DNA from 3 places in the Rhizobium sp. BR 317 genome. Region 3 is predicted to be linked to each of the others. Evidence: riboswitches for the same ligand, from Rfam matches in the RefSeq annotation. Region 3 holds a riboswitch; each other region holds the start of a gene.
What was found. A riboswitch is a leader RNA that binds a small molecule or an ion and turns the genes downstream of it on or off. The one in region 3 is predicted to bind thiamine pyrophosphate.

Region 1 (7,286 bases), on a different contig from region 3:
GCGCCGACTGCCGCGAAAGCCGGTGCGGAAATGGTCGATGCCGTCGAGGAGCCGAAGGCCAAGTCCCGCGGCCGGGGCGATGGCCCGTGGCCATACATATTGAGGCCGGTCGCCGGTTCGCACTCCAATCTCTCGTCTCCACCGGAGATCAGGCAATTGAGAAGTGCATCCCTGCCCGCGCCGGACACCTTCAACGGCCCACCTTCGGTCACAGCCATTTTGCCGTTCGGGGCAAGGCCGGGGGCGCAGTCGTCAAGGGTCTTCAGCATGCGGAAACATTCCTCTTACGGTCCTGAAATCGAAGCGCTTTTGAGCGCCGCGACCTCCATTTCGCCCGCGAGATGGTTTCGGGCATGGAACATTAGGACAAATAAGGTGGAGCGAAGCTGACTTGGCGATGGATAGGGATGATGGCGCCGACAATTGTTCGAGATTTTCCCAACAAATGGGTCGTCCGGCGCGTGTAGCGCCGTCTCTCGACCGGCAGGAAATTCGCAGACGTCATGAATGAAGCGAGAATCGATCAGCCCGGCTCATCTGGCCTGCTTGAGTCCTAAACGAAAAAGCCTGCCGCGGGAGGAGGTGCGGCAGGCTTTCGTAAAGAACCGAACAGTAGCTGGGAGGAGGAGTGCTACTGTTCCCGCAGACGACCTTGGGAGGAGGAGTAGGTCATCTGCATTTCGAAGGATGCGGGAGGAGGTGCATCGCTTCGATAAATACATCATACTTTTTATTTGCTCAGTTCATAGGCATTTCTTTGCAGGGCAGGCATGCGTTATGCGAAAAGCTGGAAGCTCTATCGGGACCGGCCTTCATTGGAAGGGTGGGAGCCGCTTGCGAAAAGCGCAAAACAAAAGCGCCCGCTCGGGAGGAAGCAGGCGCTGTCGAAATGTCGAAGTATGGATGGCGTTGTGAGCCGTTAGCGAACGACCGCTCCGCGAGCGATGTTATGAATGTCGCCGCGGCCGATGCCAAGGTCATTCAGTTCGCGCGTGGACATACGGCCCAGTTCGGCGACCGTTTGACGATACTTGCGCCAGTTGTTGAAAGAGCGTGCTACGTTCATAATGATCCCCTTTCCTTGGGCATTCGAAGCTGAGCTGCCGTCCGTGGCGCTCCCTTCGCTTCGATGGCTTGTATATAATACGGGACCTTCTGATATTGCAGCGCCAAGGTATCACTGCACCCATGCAGGTAGCGCATGGGTTATTCAGCGGGATCTTAACCTTTCGGGCGCAGCGTGAAATCTCAGACAGCCAACTGCCGATCCCTTCGAAACGTCTTTGGGGTTGACCTTCGTCAACACATTGCCATTCTTGGGCGTGAGCGAACTGGAGAATTGCAACTGCGCAGATCGTTCTGCCAGTCGCCAGCGCGAAAATAATTCGCTGCCCGTGTCGTAATCTCACGCAGCCGCTCGTCATATGAAAAAGCCAAGCGATTTGCCGTCCCGGGCAATATCAATTGTTCCGTCCAAATTCGACCCAAGGCAGCACGATTATGACCGACAGCGAGACTTTTGCCGATGCGGAACAGGATGTCCCAACCGTGGAAGACCATGGTGCCCGTAACAAACTCGTCATAGCCCTGCTATTGGTGTCGGCTTTTGTCGTCATTCTCAACGAGACCATTATGGGTGTGGCGCTGCCGCATCTGATGGCCGATCTCGATATTACCGCAAGTGCCGCTCAGTGGTTGACCACGGCCTTCATGCTGACCATGGCCGTCGTCATCCCGGTCACCGGATACCTGCTGCAACGGCTCAACACGCGACCGGTCTTCATTCTCGCCATGTCGCTGTTCAGCGCTGGCACGCTGATATCGGCGCTGGCGCCGGGGTTTGCCGTCATTGTCATTGGCCGCATCGTGCAGGCCTCGGGCACAGCAATCATGATGCCGCTGCTGATGACGACGGTGATGACCTTGGTGCCGCCGGAATCGCGCGGCAGGACCATGGGCAATATTTCGGTCGTCATATCGGTGGCTCCGGCCATCGGGCCAACCATTTCCGGCCTCATTCTTTCCGCGCTGGAATGGCGCTGGCTGTTCCTCCTGGTGTTGCCGATCGCCCTGTCTGCATTGGCGCTCGGCGCCTCGCGGATCAAGAACGTGACGGTTCCAACCACGGCGCCGATCGATATTCTTTCGATCTTCCTCTCCGCCATCGGCTTCGGCGGTTTCGTCTACGGCCTTAGCGGATTGGGCGAAGCAGCGCTTCATACGCCGGCGGTATCGCCATGGATTCCGCTTTTGACCGGCGCCGTCGTCATCGCGGTTTTCATCGTGCGGCAGTTGCAATTGCAAAAACAGGAGAGAGCGCTGCTCGATCTGCGCACCTTGACCACAAAGACATTCACGATCGCCGCGGCCATGATGGCCATATTGATGATGTCGATGTTCGGCGTCTTCATCTTGCTGCCGATCTATCTCCAAAACGTGCTGGGATTGTCGACCCTGCAAACCGGGCTGCTGTTGCTGCCCGGCGGGCTGATCATGGGCCTTTGCGCGCCGACGGTCGGGCGTCTCTTCGACAAATACGGTCCGGCGCCGCTGATCATTCCAGGAGCGATCATCCTCAGCACCGTAATGGGCGGGCTGGTCTTCATACAGCAGGATACGCCGTTCTGGATGCTGCTGATTGCCCATATGGTGCTGAGCATCGGTCTCGCACTAATGTTCACGCCGCTGTTCACCGTCAGCCTGGGATCGCTGCCGCCAAACCTCTATTCGCACGGCAGCGCCATGCTCGGCACCACCCAACAGGTCGCCGGCGCGGCCGGCACCGCCCTGTTCGTCGCGATCATGACCTTGCGAGCCACCAGTCTTTCCGCCGCCGGCGCCAGTGCGCTTGCCGCAACGACCGGCGGGATCAAGGCCGCCTTTCTCTGCGGGATGGTCATCTCACTGGGAGCGATCGTAGCGGCGTTGTTTATCAGGAAGCAGGAACACGGGCCGGATATGGGGCACCACCACTAGAACGATTAGCTGATGACAGGGTGGCCGTTCTCTGCGAGAAAGATGGCGATGAGAGACAGGGGCGCCCGTCGCATGATGGGCTGAGAAGTACCCTTTGAACCTGAACCAGATAATGCTGGCGGAGGAAGTCGCTCGGGGATCTCGGCGTGCTCTTACCGTCATCCCTTCGCGTCTCACCCCGCCCGAAAGGCGCGATATGCAAAAACAACACCATTGCCGGCTCGCTGCTAACGACCACGCGGCCAAACCCTCCGCTGGTGCGATGCATCACCAACTTCGCCGCGATCTCCGGTGCACTGTCCATCGGCTGGAGCAGAAAGGCACGCCCATGATCCGAAATGTCCTCTCCATCGCCGGCTCCGACCCTTCCGGCGGCGCCGGCATTCAGGCCGACCTGAAGGCATTTTCTGCCCGTGGCGTCTACGGCATGGCAGCGCTGACCGCGTTGACGGCCCAGAACACGCAGGGCGTTTCCGGCGTCCACCCTGTTCCTGCGGAGTTCGTGGCCGAACAGATCAGAGCCATATTTGCCGATGTGCGCCTCGATGCCGTCAAGATCGGCATGATTGCCAATGCCGCAATCGCCGAAGCGGTTGCCGATGCGCTCACTCCCCATGAAGGCGTTCCGATCGTGCTCGACCCAGTCATGATCGCCAAAGGCGGAACTGCATTGCTTGCCGCGGATGCCGTCGATATCCTGACCGAGCGACTTCTTCCATTGGCCACGCTGCTGACGCCCAATCTGCCGGAAGCTGCCGCACTTCTGCATGAACCGGAGGCCGAAAATCGCGAGACAATGGCCCGGCAGGCGGAAGCCCTTGTAAGGCTCGGCGCGCGGGCCGTTCTGGTCAAAGGCGGGCATCTCGCCGGCGATGAAAGCCCGGACGTGCTCGCAAGCCCGGAGGGCCTGACCTGGTTCGAGGCCGGCCGTGTACCGACCAGAAATACGCATGGAACCGGCTGCACACTTTCCAGCGCGTTGGCGGCGGAGATTGCCAAGGGCTCGACGCTACCGAAAGCCGTCGCCGCAGCCAAAGAGTATCTCGCAGGCGCGGTTGCGGCGGCCGAAACGCTGTCGGTCGGAACCGGTCACGGACCGGTCCAGCACTTCTACGCGCTTTGGTCAGCATAAGTGCGGAACGGGAGCGGACAGATCCATAGTCGGCCTATCTGCTTCGCTGGCAACGCCTTCCCCGGGAGACCTGAGAGGCCCGGCCACCTGCCTCGTGCAGCTGTATCGGTGACCGAGCCTCAATCAACCGCAAGGCGTTGCGGCGATTGTTTATTTGCCTTCCACTAAATGAACGATAGCTGAATAACATGCAGCCTATAGGCGAATATCTTCGTTACAATATGGGCTTTATGGGTAGCTTGCTCTAGCTCGGCTCGTGCCTGCGCCGGCTATGCCTGAGGTCGATGAACGTGTGCCAGAGGACCGTCGCAAGGATGATGGCGCCGCCGAAAAACGTCGCAAGCGGCGGCCTTTCGGAAAAGAACAGCCAAACCCAGAAAGGAGTCAGCACGATTTCCATGGTGCCGATAAGAGCCGCTTCCGCGGGCGGCATGCGCTTCGCGCCGGCAAGAAACAGGACGAGGGCAAAGGAGAAATTGGTTGCCCCGAAGGCGGCAAGCACCAGCCAATTGTGCAGATCGAGCGACCCAACTGAGCTGAACGGCGCGAAGATAACGAGCGTCAGGAAGGCGCTGACGATGGTTGGCGGCAGGCTCGGTGCGCTGCGATCGATGCGCGGAATGATGATGATCAGGGCGAACGAAGCCGTCATGCCGAGCGCCAAGAGATCGCCGAGGCCCGTGCCGCCGCCGATCGAGGCAGCGACGATGATCGCCACGCCGACCAAACAGATCCCGCCGGCAACAAGGGTTCGCCTCGGCACACGCTCCTTCAGGATCGCCCAGCCGAGCAAGGCGGCGATAAAGGGCGCTGTGGCATAGATCATAGTCACGTTCGCAACCGTGGTCCTATAGAGCGCGCCGATGAAGCAGGCCTGGCTGAAGGTCTGGCAGGCGATCATCGCAAGCCCAGACGGGTGAAAGATCGAGCTCCACTGGCGACGCGAAAAGCCGCCTTCGAGAAAGAAGCTCGGGATCAGCAGGAACAATCCGCCGAACAGGGAGCGCCAGGCGATCGCCGTCCAGATATCCGTCGTCAGCAGCCGCGTATAGACGCCGCTGGCGCTCCAGGCGAGCGTTGCCGCAACGACGAGAGCGACGCCCTTTTCGTATTCATTGGCGGCGAAGGATCGAGCCGGGGTCTGAATGGTCATGTGCGGTATCTCGGGAACGAAGCACCTGGACGGATTACACTTGTGTGCGCCGATATTTGACATCAGACAAACGAATAGTAGAGATATGTGCCATCGGAAATTTTTGTGGCTTGCCCATGCGCGAACCCATCGAAAGCGATCTGCTCCGGACGTTCCTCGTCATTAGCGAGACGTTGAATTTTTCCGTTGCCGCGCAACGCATCGGCCGCACCCAATCGGCCGTCAGCGCCCAGATCAAGCGCCTGGAGGAAATTGTCGGCGGGGCGCTGTTCGAAAGAAGCGCCCGTGGGGTCGTGCTGACCCGCTCCGGAAATCAGTTGCTTCCCTATGCTCGACGGATCGTCGATCTGTTGAATGAGGCTGCTGCGACCATCCGCACCAAGCCGTTGAACGGACCTGTCCGGATCGGAATTCCGGAAGAATACAGCCAGACCGTCCTGCCGGCGGCGCTGGCCGCCTTCGCTGTCCGGCACCCTGCCGTCGAAGTGACCGTTTCTTGCGATTACACCGCTCGCAATCTTGCCGCCCTGGAGAAGGACGAACTCGATCTTGCCGTGGTCTTCGACTGGAGCAAGCAGACCACGGGAGAGGTGCTTTGCATCGATCCGACCGTCTGGGTGACATCGTTGGTGCATCGCCTGCATGACGCGACACCGCTGCCCATCGCGACATACCGCAACTCGACCTGGGCGCGCGACTTTGCCCTGCGATCCCTGGAGCAGCAGGCGCGGCCCTATCGCATTGCCTTCATTGCCGATACCAGCTCCGGCCTGAAAAACGCCGTCTCCGCCGGCCTCGCCGTCACCACATTGTCCCGCAGCAACATTCCGCACAGTTGCCGGGAGCTGACGAGCGACGACGGCTTTCCGCCGGTCGATTCCTCGCGCGTCGTGCTTCGCCGCAATCCCTATCATTCCAGCGAGGCGATCCAGGAGCTCGCGGAGATGGTGCGCGAAGCCTTTCAGCCTATGTCGGCTCCGCTGCAGCCGTAGAGCGCCCGCGCAAGCGCCGCCGCGTGCCCGAGGGACTTTCCGAGAAGCTGGCGCGATAGCTGCGGGAAAAGGCCGAGGCCGAGTTGAAACCTGTTGCCGCAGCGATCTCTGCGAAGGACTCCTTCGTCTCGATCACCTTGCGTCGCGCGGCGTTGAGCCGGAGAGCCAGGTAGTGCACATGCGGAGGCGCGCCGATACTTTCCTGAAAGAGCCCCTGGAGATGACGGGCACTGAGGCCGACGCGTCGTGCAAGGCGCGCCAGGATCAGCGGTTGCTCGATATTTTCCTCCATCAGCCGCACGGCCTGTGCGACGCGCGGATCGCGCATACGCAAGCCGGCGGTCGACGGCGAAAGTTCTGCTGCGCTCTGCGTATTGGCTGGCTCGTAGATGAAAAGCCGGCTGACTTCGAGTGCGAGCGAATAGCCCTGTCGGCGCCGGATGATCTCCAGCATCAGGTCGACGGTCGGCAATGAGCCGGCGGTGGTAATGCGCTTGCCGTCGATCACGAAACGGTCCTTGACGGCACGCACCTGCGGATAGGCCAGCGCGAAATCGTCGAAATCCTCCCAATGGACAGCCGCCGATACATTGTCGAGGAGGCTTGCTTCCGCCAGCAGCCAACTGCCGGATTCGATGCCAGCCATCATCGAACGATAGCGCGCCGCCTGGGATATCTGCATTTTCAGCGCCTGCGTCGCGCTGCGCCGCCAATTGTAGCTCGCGAGCACGAAGAGCGGAGCGGAGTCGGTCGGCTTGAAGCCGCCGGACGCGGGAACCGGGACGTGGCTCGTCGTTTCGACGGGCGAACCGTCAGGCGTAAACAAGCGCCAGCGATAGATCTCCGCACCGGAAATGCGATTGGCCCCGCGCAAGGGTTCGATCACCGACGCGATCAGGATCAGGTTCGTTTCCGGAAGCACCAGCAGATCGATATCGAGCGGCGTGTTGGACGAGGTGAGCACAGGCATTCTCCGGTATTTCCGATAATGTATCGTTTGTTTCCGATAATGCAAAGCATGAAGGCGCCGCTT
Region 2 (7,286 bases), on a different contig from region 3:
ATCTTCAGCAGTGTCGTCTTGCCAGCGCCGTTCGGGCCGACGAGACCGATGCAATCGCCGCGATGCACGCGGATCGAAAACGGCGCGACGATGACGCGTTCGTCATAGACCTTTGTGATCTTGTCCGCCTCGATCACCAGCTTGCCGCTCTCCTGCGCATCGGAGGCTGCCGCCTGTACGGTGCCTAGAGCGCCCTTGTGGCCGCGATGACGCGCGCGCATGTCCTGCAATTCACCGAGGCGGCGCATGTTGCGCTTGCGCCGCGCGGTCACGCCATACCGCAGCCAATGTTCCTCGCGCTCGATCGCCTTGCCGAGCTTGTGCTGTTCCAGCTCCTCGGCTTCCAGCACCTGGTCGCGCCAGGCTTCGAAGAAGGCGAAGCCACGATCGAGCCGCCGCGACGTGCCGCGGTCGAGCCAGACGGTCGCGGTCGATACTTTTTCCAGGAAGCGCCGGTCGTGCGAGATCAGCACCAGTGCGCTGCGGCTCTTCTGCAGCTCGCCTTCCAGCCATTCGATGGTCGGCAGGTCGAGATGGTTGGTCGGTTCGTCGAGCAGCAGGATATCCGGTTCCGGCGCGAGAACGCGGGCGAGAGCCGCGCGGCGCGCCTCGCCGCCTGAAAGAGTCCTCGGGTCCTCCTCGCCGGTCAGGCCGAGATGGGAGAGCAGATAGATGACGCGATAGGGATCGTCGCCCGGGCCAAGCCCGGCTTCGGCATAGGCTGCCACCGTCTTGTAATCGGCGAAATCCGGCGCCTGCTCGAGATAGCGCACCGTTGACGACGGATGGCGGAACACGTCGCCGGACTGGGCCTCGACGAGGCCGGCAGCGATCTTGAGAAGGGTCGACTTGCCAGAACCGTTGCGGCCGACAAGGCAGATCTTATCGCCCGGCTCCACCTGCAGCCCGGCGCCGGCCAAGAGCGGCGCGCCGCCGAAGCTCAGGAAGATATCATCGAGTTTCAGGATAGGAGGGGCCAAGATCAGACTCCGCTGAGATCATAAGGGCGGGCAAGCACGATCGCCCTGCCGCTGCCGAGCGAAAGGCGCACAGGGCCTTCCGCCACATTGGAAATAGTACGCGATGCGCCGAAAGGCAGATGGAAATCGCGCAGGGGATAGCGAGCGTTGTGAATGAAGAGACCCGTCAGATCGCTGAAGCCAAGGACGGAAAACAGCGAGCCGGCCGGCAGCGCCAGTTCCAGTTCACCCGGCAGCAGCGGCAGGGCCTCTTCGTCGCCTGAGGTCAGCAGCACGTCGAAACCTTTTTCGGCAAGCTGAACGCCATAGAGCATATGCTGGATCGCATGGTCCGAACGTTCCCCGCCCATCGCGCCAGCAAGGATCAGCCGCGTCGCTCCACGGTCGATCGCTTCCGATATAGCGATCTCGCCGTCGGTCGCCGCCTTTGCCGCCGGATAGGGCTGCTTGGGCACATTTGGGAACGCGCCCCGCAGGTCCGCCGGCGTCGAGTCAAAATCGCCGACCCAGAGCTCGGGCGTCGCATTGAGCGCCACGGCATGGCGCATGCCGCCATCCGCCGCGATGAACCGGCTACCGGCGACCGCGGCGCGCAGCCGGTCCGTCAGACGAAGCTCGCCGCCGAGAAGGATGGTGAAGGTGGTGGATTGGCTCATGTGCCAAGCCCATAGCGCAAAGACGCGTCACTAGGGAAGAGCGCTGTTGGCAAGAACGGCAGCGTCGGCCGCTCAGCCGTCCGTTTCCTTGATGCGCGCCTGGAAAACCCGCTCATAACCGCCGACGAACCGATCGAACAGCAGCGAGAAAGCCTCGACATCCTCCGTCGACCAGTCGGCGATAATGCTCTCGATGACCGAAAACTTCTGCGCCTGGATCTCGGCAAGCAACCTTTGCCCAAGCGCGGTCAGTACGACGACAATGCGCCGCGCATCGGCCTGCGAGGCCTTGCGGCGCAGCACCCCGCGGGTGACCATCTCGGCGACGATGCGGCTTGCCCGCGATGGATCGATGCGCAGGATGTCGGCGATCGTTCCGACCGTGACTTCGCCGGCCTCTTCCGCGCGCCTCACGGCATCGATGACGTCGAGATGCGAAAGCTCCAGACCCGGCGCGACGTTCTGGATGGCAAGCCGGCCGATCATGCGGCGGCCGGTCATCAGGCGCATGCGCGTCATTACCTGCCCGATGCGCAGCAGGTTTTCGTCTTCGGGCAGCGGCGAGGCTTCAACTTCTCGTGTGTTCGTTGCTGTTGTCATCATTCCAACATATCAGAGACGGACAGGAATTAAAATATGCAGACAGCATTCACTTGCCATTGACAATTATATGCTGATAGCACATATGTTGCTCCGGAACGTCCGCTTTCGAAGACCTGCCCGAAAACGCCACGTTCCGCATTCAGGAACCGGGGCGTTCCCATGCGTTCGATCGAATGCATAGCGTTTCGGCAAGCTCGGATTTCTCGTCCCATGGATATGCAAGTCACGCACGCGCCACTCGTGGCGGATCATCGCCGCCGGCTGATTCTCTTCCTTTTCCTGATGACCGCCATGTTCATGGCAACCCTCGACAACCAGATCGTCTCGACGGCGCTGCCGACCATTGTCGGCGAATTCGGGCATTTGGAACGCTTCGGCTGGATCGGCTCGGCCTATCTGCTCGCCCTTTCCGCCTCGATGCCCGTCTACGGCAAGCTCGGCGACCTCTTCGGCCGCAAATATGTGATGATGACCGCAATCGCGATCTTCACCGTCGGCTCGGCCGTTTGCGGCCTTGCGGTATCGATGAACACGCTGATCGCCGCCCGCGTGCTGCAGGGCCTTGGCGGCGGCGGCATTCTGGTGTCGATCTTCGCCGTCAACGCCGATCTCTTCGAGCCGCGCGAACGCGCCCGTTATCAAAGCTATTCCAGCCTGGTGCTGATGGCCTCCGGCGCCATCGGCCCGGTTCTCGGCGGCACGATGAGCGACCTCTTCGGCTGGCGCTCGATCTTCCTCGTCAACGTGCCGATCGGCTTTATCGTTCTGACCGGCCTCGCCCTCATGCTGCCGTATCGCAAACCGGCCCGCAAACCGAAGATTGATTACGCCGGCGCACTCCTCCTTGCGCTAACCACCACCAGCATCGTGCTTGCCGCCGACGGCACCGAGCTTTTCGGATCGCTGCTTTCGCCGCAATGCCTTGGGATCATCGCCTTCGGCGCGTTTTGCGCATTGGCCTGGGTCTTCGTCGAACGCCGCGCGCCGGAGCCGATCGTACCCATGACGCTGTTCCGCAACCCGACCTTCGGCCTGCTGCTGATCATCTCGGTCACCAGCGGTGCAGTCGCGATCGGCATGGTCAACTACTTCGCGCTCTTCCTGCAGACGACAACCGGCTTGTCACCCTCCATGGCCGGTCTTCTGTTCATCCTGTTGACCGGAGGCATCGTATGCGGTTCGCTTTCGGCCGGCCGGCTGATCTCGGCCAGGGGCCGCTACAAGCCCTTCGCCATCGCCAGCGCCGCCTGCAGCACCATCGCCTTCGCCACGCTGGCGCAGGTCCATGCCGGCACGCCGATCGTCTTCATCGGCGCCCTGATGCTGCTGCACGGCATCGGCATCGGCCTGGCACAGCAGGTCCCGGTCATCGGCGTGCAGAATGCCGCCGCAAGGGGTGACGTCGGTGCCGCCACCGGCGCCGTGACGCTCTCGCGCATGGGTGGCGCCTCGATCGCCATTTCCATCTACGGCGCCATCATCGCCGCCAAGCTCAGCAATATCGGCCTCTCCATTCCGGGCGTCGCCAACATCGAGGAACTGACGCCGAAGATGATGGCGGCCCTGCCGGAGGCCACGCGCGAAAGCGTTGCCAATGCCTATGCAAGCGCCTTCAGTCCGCTGTTCATGACGGCCGCCGCCATATGCTTCCTCGGCCTGCTGACGGCGATCATATTGAAGAACGTGCAATTGCCCAGTGCCGCCAAGAAGCTCGACAGCCAGGCAGCCGCCCACGCTGCCGAGTAAAAACGCGGTCCTGCAATCGACAAGGGAATCATCCTCTTTTTATCCCCTTGTCATCCCTTCGTCACAGGACTAAACCTGCCAACGCTCTAACGGGGTGCCTTATGTCTTCGAAGACATCTGGCTGAGAGGCTTTCACCGGCCAACCCGCGGAACCTGATCCGGCTAACACCGGCGGAGGGATTAGACGCGTGACAAAATCATAGCGCCCTTTTCCCGTTCAAGACAAACCAACGAGGAGGCGCTGTCATGCCCAACCGATCGCTGCTATCACTGTTTACCGGCTTGGCTCTCGCCGCCGGCGCAACGCTTTTTGCCGCCCAAGGCGCCGAAGCCGCAGACAAGACGCTCACCATCTACACCTATGAAAGCTTCACCGCCGACTGGGGTCCGGGCGCCAAGGTCAAGGCCGCCTTCGAGAAGACCTGCGGTTGCACAGTCAATTACGTCAGCGTCACCGACGGCGTGGCACTGCTTTCCCGGCTGAAGCTGGAAGGCACCGGCACCAAAGCCGACGTCGTTCTCGGCCTCGACACCAACCTCGTCGACGAAGCCAAGGACACCGGCCTGTTCGATGCCAGCGGCATAGACACATCGGGCCTCAAGGTTCCCGGCGATTTCAAGGACGACGTCTTCGTGCCCTATGATTACGGCCATTTCGCCGTCGTCTACGATACGCAGGCGATCAAGAACCCGCCGAAGAGCCTGAAGGATCTGGTCGAAGGCGATCCGTCGCAGAAGATCGTCATCGAAGATCCCCGCACCTCGACGCCGGGCCTCGGCCTGTTACTCTGGGTGAAGTCGGTCTATGGCGACAAGGCAGCCGATGCCTGGACGAAGCTCAAGGGCCGCATCCTGACCGTGACGCCCGGCTGGTCGGAAGCCTACGACCTGTTCACCAAGGGCGAAGCGCCGATGGTGCTCTCCTATACGACATCGCCGGCCTATCACATGATCACGGACAAGACCGACCGCTATCAGGCGGCCGCCTTCTCCGAGGGTCATTACATCCAGATCGAAGTCGCCGGCCTAATCAAGTCGTCGCCGAACAAGGAGCTTGCCCGCGACTTCCTGAAGTTCATGATCTCGCCTGGCTTCCAGGACACCATTCCGACCAATAACTGGATGATGCCGGCCGCGGCCACATCCGAGCCGCTGCCGGATGCATTCAGCAAGCTGGTCGTCCCATCGAAGACCTTCCTGATGAGCCCTGACGTGGTCGAGAAGAACCGCAAGGCCTGGGTCGACGAATGGCTGGCCGCCACCAGCACCAATTAACGGTGAGATGTTGCTGACGGCACCCGAGAAAAGACATGCCATTGCCGGCGGGGCGTTCAGTCTTGCCGGCATCGTGTTTTTCATCAGCCTTGCCATCGCCACCCTGCTTACCGCCGGCATCGAAACCGCCGGCGGCGGCAATCCGCTCGCCGATCCCTACCTTCTGCGCGTGCTGCGCTTCACCCTGCTGCAGGCGACGCTATCCACCCTTCTTTCCGTTGTTCTCGCAATTCCCGTGGCTCGCGCGTTGGCGCGGCAACCGCGTTTTCTCGGCCGACTCTGGCTGATCCGCCTGATGGCTGTCCCCATGGGCCTACCGGTGCTGATCGGTGCGCTCGGGCTGCTCGGCATATGGGGCCGCCAGGGCCTTCTAAACCAGGCGCTGACGGGGCTCGGCCTGGCGCAGCCGGTGAGCATCTACGGGCTGATGGGCATCCTGCTCGCGCACGTCTTCTTTAATCTGCCGCTGGCCGCCCGCCTGATGCTTGCCGGGCTGGAGCGCGTGCCGGCGGAATATTGGCTGATGGCCGGCGGGCTCGGCATGCGTCCGGCCTCCGTCTTTCGTTTCATCGAATGGCCAATACTGCGCGGCCTCATTCCCGGTATCGCCGGTCTGATCTTCATGCTCTGTGCCACCAGTTTCACGCTGGTGCTGATCCTTGGTGGCGGCCCAGCCGCGACCACGCTCGAAGTGGCGATCTATCAGGCGCTTCGCTTCGATTTCGACCCCGGTCGCGCCGTAGCTCTGTCCCTGCTGCAGATCGTGGTGACCGCCGCCATTCTCGGCGCAATGGCCCTGCTTCCGGCACCCGACGATCACGGGCTGACGTCCGGCCGCGCCGTACGGCGCATCGACGGAACATTGCCCATCGCCAAACTGGTCGATAGCCTGCTGCTCCTGCTCACCACCCTGTTCATCGGCCTGCCGCTCGGTTCAGTAGTCGTCACCGGCCTGAAGGCAGATCTTCTCAGGCTTGTCGGCCAGACGATCTTCCTGCAGGCGACCTTGACCAGCCTCGCAATCGCTTTTGCTGCCGGCATTCTGGCGGTCCTCGCCTCCTTCACCATTATCCGCGCCCGCGCAGCCATATCGGCCGAACGCCGGAAAGCGCCGAGCCTGCGCGGCTTGGCCGTTGCCTTGAGCGGCACATCCTCCCTCGTCTTGCTGGTGCCGCCGATCGTCCTGGCGACCGGATGGTTCCTGGCGCTCAGGCTGGTTGACGATCCCGCCCGCTTCGCGGCGCTGCTGATCGTCGTCATCAACGCCCTTATGGCGCTTCCCTTTGTCATCCGCGTCATCGAACCGGCCCATGCCGTCCATCGCCGCCGCACCGAACGGCTCGCCGCAAGCCTCGGCCTTCATGGCCTCGCGCGGTTACGGCTGGTCGACTGGCCGGGCCTGCGCAAACCGCTTTTCACGGCGCTCTCCTTCGCCATGGCACTGTCGCTCGGCGATCTCGGCGCCATCGCTCTTTTCGGCTCCGATAGCCTGATGACCCTGCCCTGGCTGGTCTACAGCAAGCTCGGCAGCTATCGCACCAACGATGCAGACGGACTTGCTTTCATTCTGGGGCTGATATGTCTTCTCCTGACCATCGCCGGCACGGCCGGTCAAGGCAAGCATGAGGACGAAGGCAGGCGGAATGACCGATAATCAAGGCATGGCGGCACGAGGCCTCGCGATGACCGGCGTCGAATTGCGGCTCGGCACGCATGATTTCCGCTTTGATTGCGAACTGCCACAGGCGCGGATTATCGCCATCACCGGCCCGTCCGGATCGGGCAAATCCACCTTCCTCAATCTGCTCGCCGGCTTCGAGACGCCGGACCGTGGCCGCATCATGCTTGCCGGACAGGAGGTGACCAAGCTGCATCCTTCAGCACGGCCGGTCTCCCTGGTTTTCCAGGATAACAACCTCTTTGCCCATCTCGATCTCTTCACCAATGTCGGGCTTGGCATCAGCCCATCGCTAAGACTCTCGGCAGACGATCGGCAAAGGATTTCTGAGGCCCTGGCCCGCGTCGG
Region 3 (5,330 bases):
ACCAGGCGAGTGCCGTGTCGATGATCCCATCGATGTCGGAATGCCTGGGCGCCCATCCAAGCTCCCGCTCGGCCTTGGCGGCAGAGGCGACGAGAGCTGGCGGATCGCCGGGTCTGCGGGGTCCGTAGGCTATGGGAAGTGTATTTCCGGAGACGCGGCCGACGGCGTCGGCGAGTTCCTTCACGGTCGTTCCGTTGCCCGTGCCGAGGTTGTAGACATGCACCCCTCGATCCCGCAATAGCTTCTCACCGCCAAGGACATGCGCACGCGCCAGATCGGTGACGTGGATGTAGTCGCGGACGGCGGTGCCGTCTCGCGTATCGAAATCGGTGCCGTTGATGGTAAAGACCCGGCCCGGCTTGATCGCCGCCTCTATGGCAAGTGGAACGACATGCGTCTCGGGTTCGTGCCGTTCGCCGATTTCGCCATCAGGGTCGCATCCGGCGGCATTGAAATATCGCAGCATCACTGCATTGAGGCCGCGAGCACGGGAGAAATCTTCCACCATCCGTTCGATCATGAATTTCGACCACCCATAGGGATTGATCGGCCACTGCGGATGGGTCTCGTCGATCGGGGTTCGCACCGGAATGCCGTAGGAAGCGCAAGTACTTGAAAAGATCAGCCGGTTGACCCCGGCTTTCAGCATTTCCTCGATGAGCACCAACGTCCCGAATGTGTTGTTCCGGTAGTAGAGTTCCGGAAATTCAACGGATTCGCCGACATAGGCGTAGGCGGCGAAATGGGCCACGACGTCAGGGCGATACTGGCGCAGCGCTGCCGCGAGAGTCTCGGCGTCGGCAATGTCACCCTCGACCAGAGGCCCCCATTTTACAGCGTCACGCCAGCCGCGGGAGAGATTGTCGTAGGTGACGATCGACCAACCGGCCTCCGCGAACGCCTTGCAGCAATGCGATCCGATATACCCGGCTCCGCCTGTGACGAGGACGGTCGTCATTCAGCAGCGACCGCGTGCGAATCGTCCGACGAAAGCAGCTCGTCAAAATAGGCGATCGTTTTGGCAAGCCCGTCTCGCAACTGGAGCTTCGGCTTCCAGCCGAGTTCACGCATGGCAACGCCGATGTCCGGTTGCCGTTGACGGGGATCGTCGGCAKGCAAGGGCAGGAATTTAATCTTCGATCGGCTGCCGGTCAGTTTTATGACGAGTTCGGCAAGCTCCAGCATCGTAAACTCCGCCGGATTGCCAAGGTTGATCGGGCCGGTGACCTCTTCCTTTGTTCCCATCAGGCGAACCAGGCCGTCTATGAGGTCGTCGACGTAGCAGAACGACCGCGTCTGCTGGCCGTTGCCGTAAACCGTTATCGGCTCGTTCTGCAGCGCCTGCACGATGAAGTTGGAAACGACACGGCCGTCATCGGGGCTCATTCTTGGACCGTATGTGTTGAAGATGCGCGCCACTTTGATCTGGAGCCGGTGCTGGCGCCAGTAATCGAAGAACAGGGTCTCGGCGCAGCGCTTGCCCTCGTCGTAACAGGAGCGCGGGCCAATCGGGTTCACCCGGCCCCAATAATCCTCCTGTTGGGGATGGATCTCGGGATCGCCATAGACTTCGGACGTGGAGGCCTGGAGGATCTTTGCACCGACCCGTTTGGCGAGGCCCAGCATGTTGATCGCACCGTGGACGCTGGTCTTGGTCGTCTGTACCGGATCGTATTGGTAGTGAACCGGACTTGCCGGACAAGCGAGATTGTAAATCTCATCGACCTCTACGTAGAGGGGAAAGGTGATATCATGGCGGACGATTTCGAACGACTTGTTGTCCAGGAGGTGCGAGACGTTGCTCTTACGTCCCGTAAAGAAATTATCTACGCAGATAACCTCCTGTTTTTCCTGAAGAAGTCGTTCGCACAGGAATGATCCGAGGAAACCTGCACCGCCTGTAACTAGGATTCGCTTTGCTTGCTGCATGGCCGATTATCTCGCAGCCAACATGGTGACGCGGCTACCGTCTGAAACCGCGACAGGCGTCGGGGCGAGGATGCTGTCTTGGGCGTTCATCTTCATCGACCTTCTCCGCATACTTCGCAAAAGCGGTCGGATACCCCGCCGCTTTCTTCGCCGGAGGGAACTGGAGCAGCAGTCGGTACAAATCCATGGCGTTCGGACCAAAGATTGCGTCTTCGGACGTAAGTCTTGCCATGAGTAGGACTTTAGTCTGATGGCGAGCGGACCTATTCGGCTTGGTCTGCCGAGGCTGTGGTTCCAGGGTTGACACAAGCCGAGCCCCGGACATAGTCTTTGCGACATTCACCAGGGGGGTCCCGGCAAGGGGCTGAGATACTGCTGAACAATACGGCTTTGCCGATTGTGGGCGCAGTGACCCGTTGAACCTGATCCAGTTCATACTGGCGTAGGGACGGTGCAAGCGCTCGAAGGCTTCGGATTCCCGCGTGGATTCTATGCCGGCGTCTTTCCATCATTCCGGCTGATTGACTGGGTCTCCAACTGCAACTTGGAGCCTCAAACCATGAACATTGCCGCAAAAAACCTCACCCCGACTGTCACCACCGGCGCGCTGCCGGCGTCGCGGAAGATCTACATCCCCGGAGACCTTCACACCGATATCCGTGTGCCGATGCGCGAGATCAGCGTTCATCCGACATCGGGCGAGCCGCCGGTCGTCGTCTATGATTCCTCAGGCCCCTACACTGTCGAAGGGGCTGATATCCGCATCGAGCAGGGCTTGTCACAGCTCCGCCGCGATTGGGTACTCGCGCGCGGCGACGTCGAGGCCTATGAAGGTCGCCATGTGCGTCCCGAAGACAATGGCTTTGTCAGCGGCGAGCGGCTGACGCCGGAATTTCCGGCTAAGCGCCAGCCGCTGCGAGGCAAGGACGGCAAGGCCGTTACCCAGCTTGCCTATGCGCGCGCCGGCATCATCACGCCGGAAATGGAATTCATCGCTATCCGCGAAAATCTCGGCCGCAAGGCCAAGGCCGAAGCCCTGATTCGCGATGGCGAGAGCTTCGGTGCCCATATTCCCGATCATGTGACCCCGGAATTCGTTCGCCAGGAGGTCGCGGCGGGTCGGGCGATCATCCCGGCCAATATCAATCATCCGGAAAGCGAGCCGATGATCATCGGCCGGAACTTCCTGGTGAAGATCAACGCCAATATCGGCAATTCCGCCGTCACCTCTTCGATGGCGGAAGAGGTTGAGAAAATGGTCTGGGCGGCCCGCTGGGGCGCCGATACGGTCATGGATCTCTCGACCGGCCGCAATATCCACAACATCCGCGAATGGATCATCCGCAATTCGCCGCTGCCGATTGGCACGGTGCCGCTCTATCAGGCGCTGGAAAAGGTCGGCGGCATTGCTGAGGAGCTGACCTGGGAAGTCTATCGCGACACGTTGATCGAGCAGGCCGAACAGGGCGTCGATTACTTCACCATCCATGCTGGCGTGCGGCTGCATTACATCCCGCTGACCGTCAATCGCGTCACCGGTATCGTCTCGCGTGGCGGCTCGATCATGGCCAAGTGGTGTCTGCATCATCACCGCGAGAGCTTCCTCTACGAGCATTTCGAGGAAATCTGCGACATCTGCCGCGCCTATGACGTTTCCTTCTCGCTCGGCGACGGCCTGCGCCCCGGCTCGATCGCTGATGCCAACGACGCCGCGCAGTTTGCCGAACTGGAAACGCTCGGCGAACTGACGAAGATCGCCTGGGCGAAAGATTGCCAGGTGATGATCGAAGGCCCCGGCCATGTTCCGATGCATAAGATCAAGGAGAACATGGACAAGCAGCTCGCCGTCTGTGGCGAGGCGCCCTTCTATACGCTCGGGCCGCTGACGACCGATATCGCGCCGGGCTACGATCACATCACCTCAGGGATCGGCGCGGCGATGATCGGCTGGTTCGGCACGGCCATGCTCTGCTACGTCACCCCGAAGGAGCATCTCGGCCTGCCAGACCGCAACGACGTCAAGACGGGCGTCATCACCTACAAGATCGCCGCGCACGCGGCCGATCTTGCCAAGGGTCATCCGGCCGCCCAAGTGCGTGACGATGCTCTGTCGCGTGCCCGCTTCGAATTCCGCTGGGAAGATCAGTTCAACCTGTCGCTCGATCCCGACACCGCCCGCAGCTTCCATGACGAAACCTTGCCGAAGGAGGCCCACAAGGTTGCGCATTTCTGCTCGATGTGCGGCCCGAAATTCTGCTCCATGCGGATTTCGCACGACATCCGCGCCGAGGCGCAGAAGGAGGGGCTGGAAGCGATGGCGGCAAAATATCGGGAGGGCGGCGACCTCTACATGCCGATTGACGGCGCCGCACATCCGGCCGAATGACATGCGTGTCCTCGTCAAAGGGGCCGGCGTCGCCGGCCTCACGGTCGCTCATGAACTGCTTCGGCGCGGTGCAGAGGTCAGGATCATAGATCCCAGCCGGAATTTCCGCCAAGCCGCCTCCTGGCTCGCCGGCGGCATGCTGGCGCCCTGGTGCGAACGGGAAAGTGCCGATGAAGCCGTTCTCGAGCATGGCCGCGATTCCGTCGACCGATGGGAAGCAATTGTTCCCGGCAAGGTCGTCCACAATGGAACGCTCGTCGTCGCGCTGAACCGCGATCAAAACGAGCTGAAGCGATTTGCCAGCCGCACGACCGGCTATCGCTGGGTAGAGGAACACGAAATCGCCACCCTCGAACCCTCTCTTTCGGGTCGATTCCGGCATGGCTTGTTCTTCCCGCAGGAAGCGCACCTCAATCCCCGCGAGGTGTTGCAGTCATTGAAGAACGATCTCTCAGCAAAGGGCGTGACCTTTGCCGATGAAATTGAGGATGACGGCGAATTCGCCGAAGTCGTCGATTGCACGGGCGCCGCCCGCATCGGTCAGAACGGGGAATTGCGGGGTGTCCGGGGCGAAATGCTCTATCTGCAGACGGAGGAGGTCACGCTTGCGCGTCCTGTCCGACTGCTGCATCCACGCTTTCCCGTCTATATCGTGCCACGCGGCAAAGGCCTGTTCATGGTCGGCGCAACGATGATCGAGACGGATTTCCAAGGGCCGATCACCGCCCGCTCGTTGATGGAACTGCTGAACACTGCCTATGCGCTGCATCCCGCTTTTGCCGATGCCGCCATCGTCGAGACCGGCTCCGGCATCCGTCCTGCCTTTCCAGACAACCTTCCGCGGGTGTCGCGGGAGGGCAATGTCATCATCCTCAACGGCCTTTATCGCCACGGTTTTTTGCTGGCACCCACCATGGCGGTCGAAGCCGCGGATCTGGTCTTTTCCGAACAGACGAGGCAAAGGAGCCCCCGATGCGCCTGATCATAAACGGCGAACCCGAGACAATTGCCGCAA

Region 1: another riboswitch for thiamine pyrophosphate. It lies ahead of thiD (bifunctional hydroxymethylpyrimidine kinase/phosphomethylpyrimidine kinase); the one in region 3 lies ahead of thiC (phosphomethylpyrimidine synthase ThiC).
Region 2: another riboswitch for thiamine pyrophosphate. It lies ahead of thiB (thiamine ABC transporter substrate binding subunit); the one in region 3 lies ahead of thiC (phosphomethylpyrimidine synthase ThiC).

Annotation. Positions count from the first base shown of each region.
Region 1 is NZ_JARWLB010000021.1:40,298-47,583, forward strand. Features, by position in the region: gene QD357_RS25955 (hypothetical protein) at 1-269, opposite strand, end outside; gene QD357_RS25960 (DUF1127 domain-containing protein) at 920-1,066, opposite strand; gene QD357_RS25965 (DHA2 family efflux MFS transporter permease subunit) at 1,501-2,976, shown strand; TPP riboswitch at 3,024-3,120, shown strand; gene thiD (bifunctional hydroxymethylpyrimidine kinase/phosphomethylpyrimidine kinase) at 3,305-4,108, shown strand; gene QD357_RS25975 (DMT family transporter) at 4,353-5,261, opposite strand; gene QD357_RS25980 (LysR substrate-binding domain-containing protein) at 5,378-6,253, shown strand; gene QD357_RS25985 (GlxA family transcriptional regulator) at 6,228-7,223, opposite strand.
Region 2 is NZ_JARWLB010000003.1:232,079-239,364, reverse strand. Features, by position in the region: gene QD357_RS06200 (ABC-F family ATP-binding cassette domain-containing protein) at 1-980, opposite strand, end outside; gene QD357_RS06195 (thiamine diphosphokinase) at 983-1,636, opposite strand; gene QD357_RS06190 (MarR family winged helix-turn-helix transcriptional regulator) at 1,709-2,236, opposite strand; gene QD357_RS06185 (MDR family MFS transporter) at 2,450-3,985, shown strand; TPP riboswitch at 4,066-4,182, shown strand; gene thiB (thiamine ABC transporter substrate binding subunit) at 4,232-5,260, shown strand; gene thiP (thiamine/thiamine pyrophosphate ABC transporter permease ThiP) at 5,268-6,914, shown strand; gene QD357_RS06170 (ATP-binding cassette domain-containing protein) at 6,904-7,286, shown strand, end outside.
Region 3 is NZ_JARWLB010000028.1:33,227-38,556, reverse strand. Features, by position in the region: gene galE (UDP-glucose 4-epimerase GalE) at 1-958, opposite strand, end outside; gene QD357_RS28770 (UDP-glucuronic acid decarboxylase family protein) at 955-1,929, opposite strand; TPP riboswitch at 2,264-2,396, shown strand; gene thiC (phosphomethylpyrimidine synthase ThiC) at 2,489-4,315, shown strand; gene thiO (glycine oxidase ThiO) at 4,317-5,297, shown strand; gene thiS (sulfur carrier protein ThiS) at 5,288-5,330, shown strand, end outside.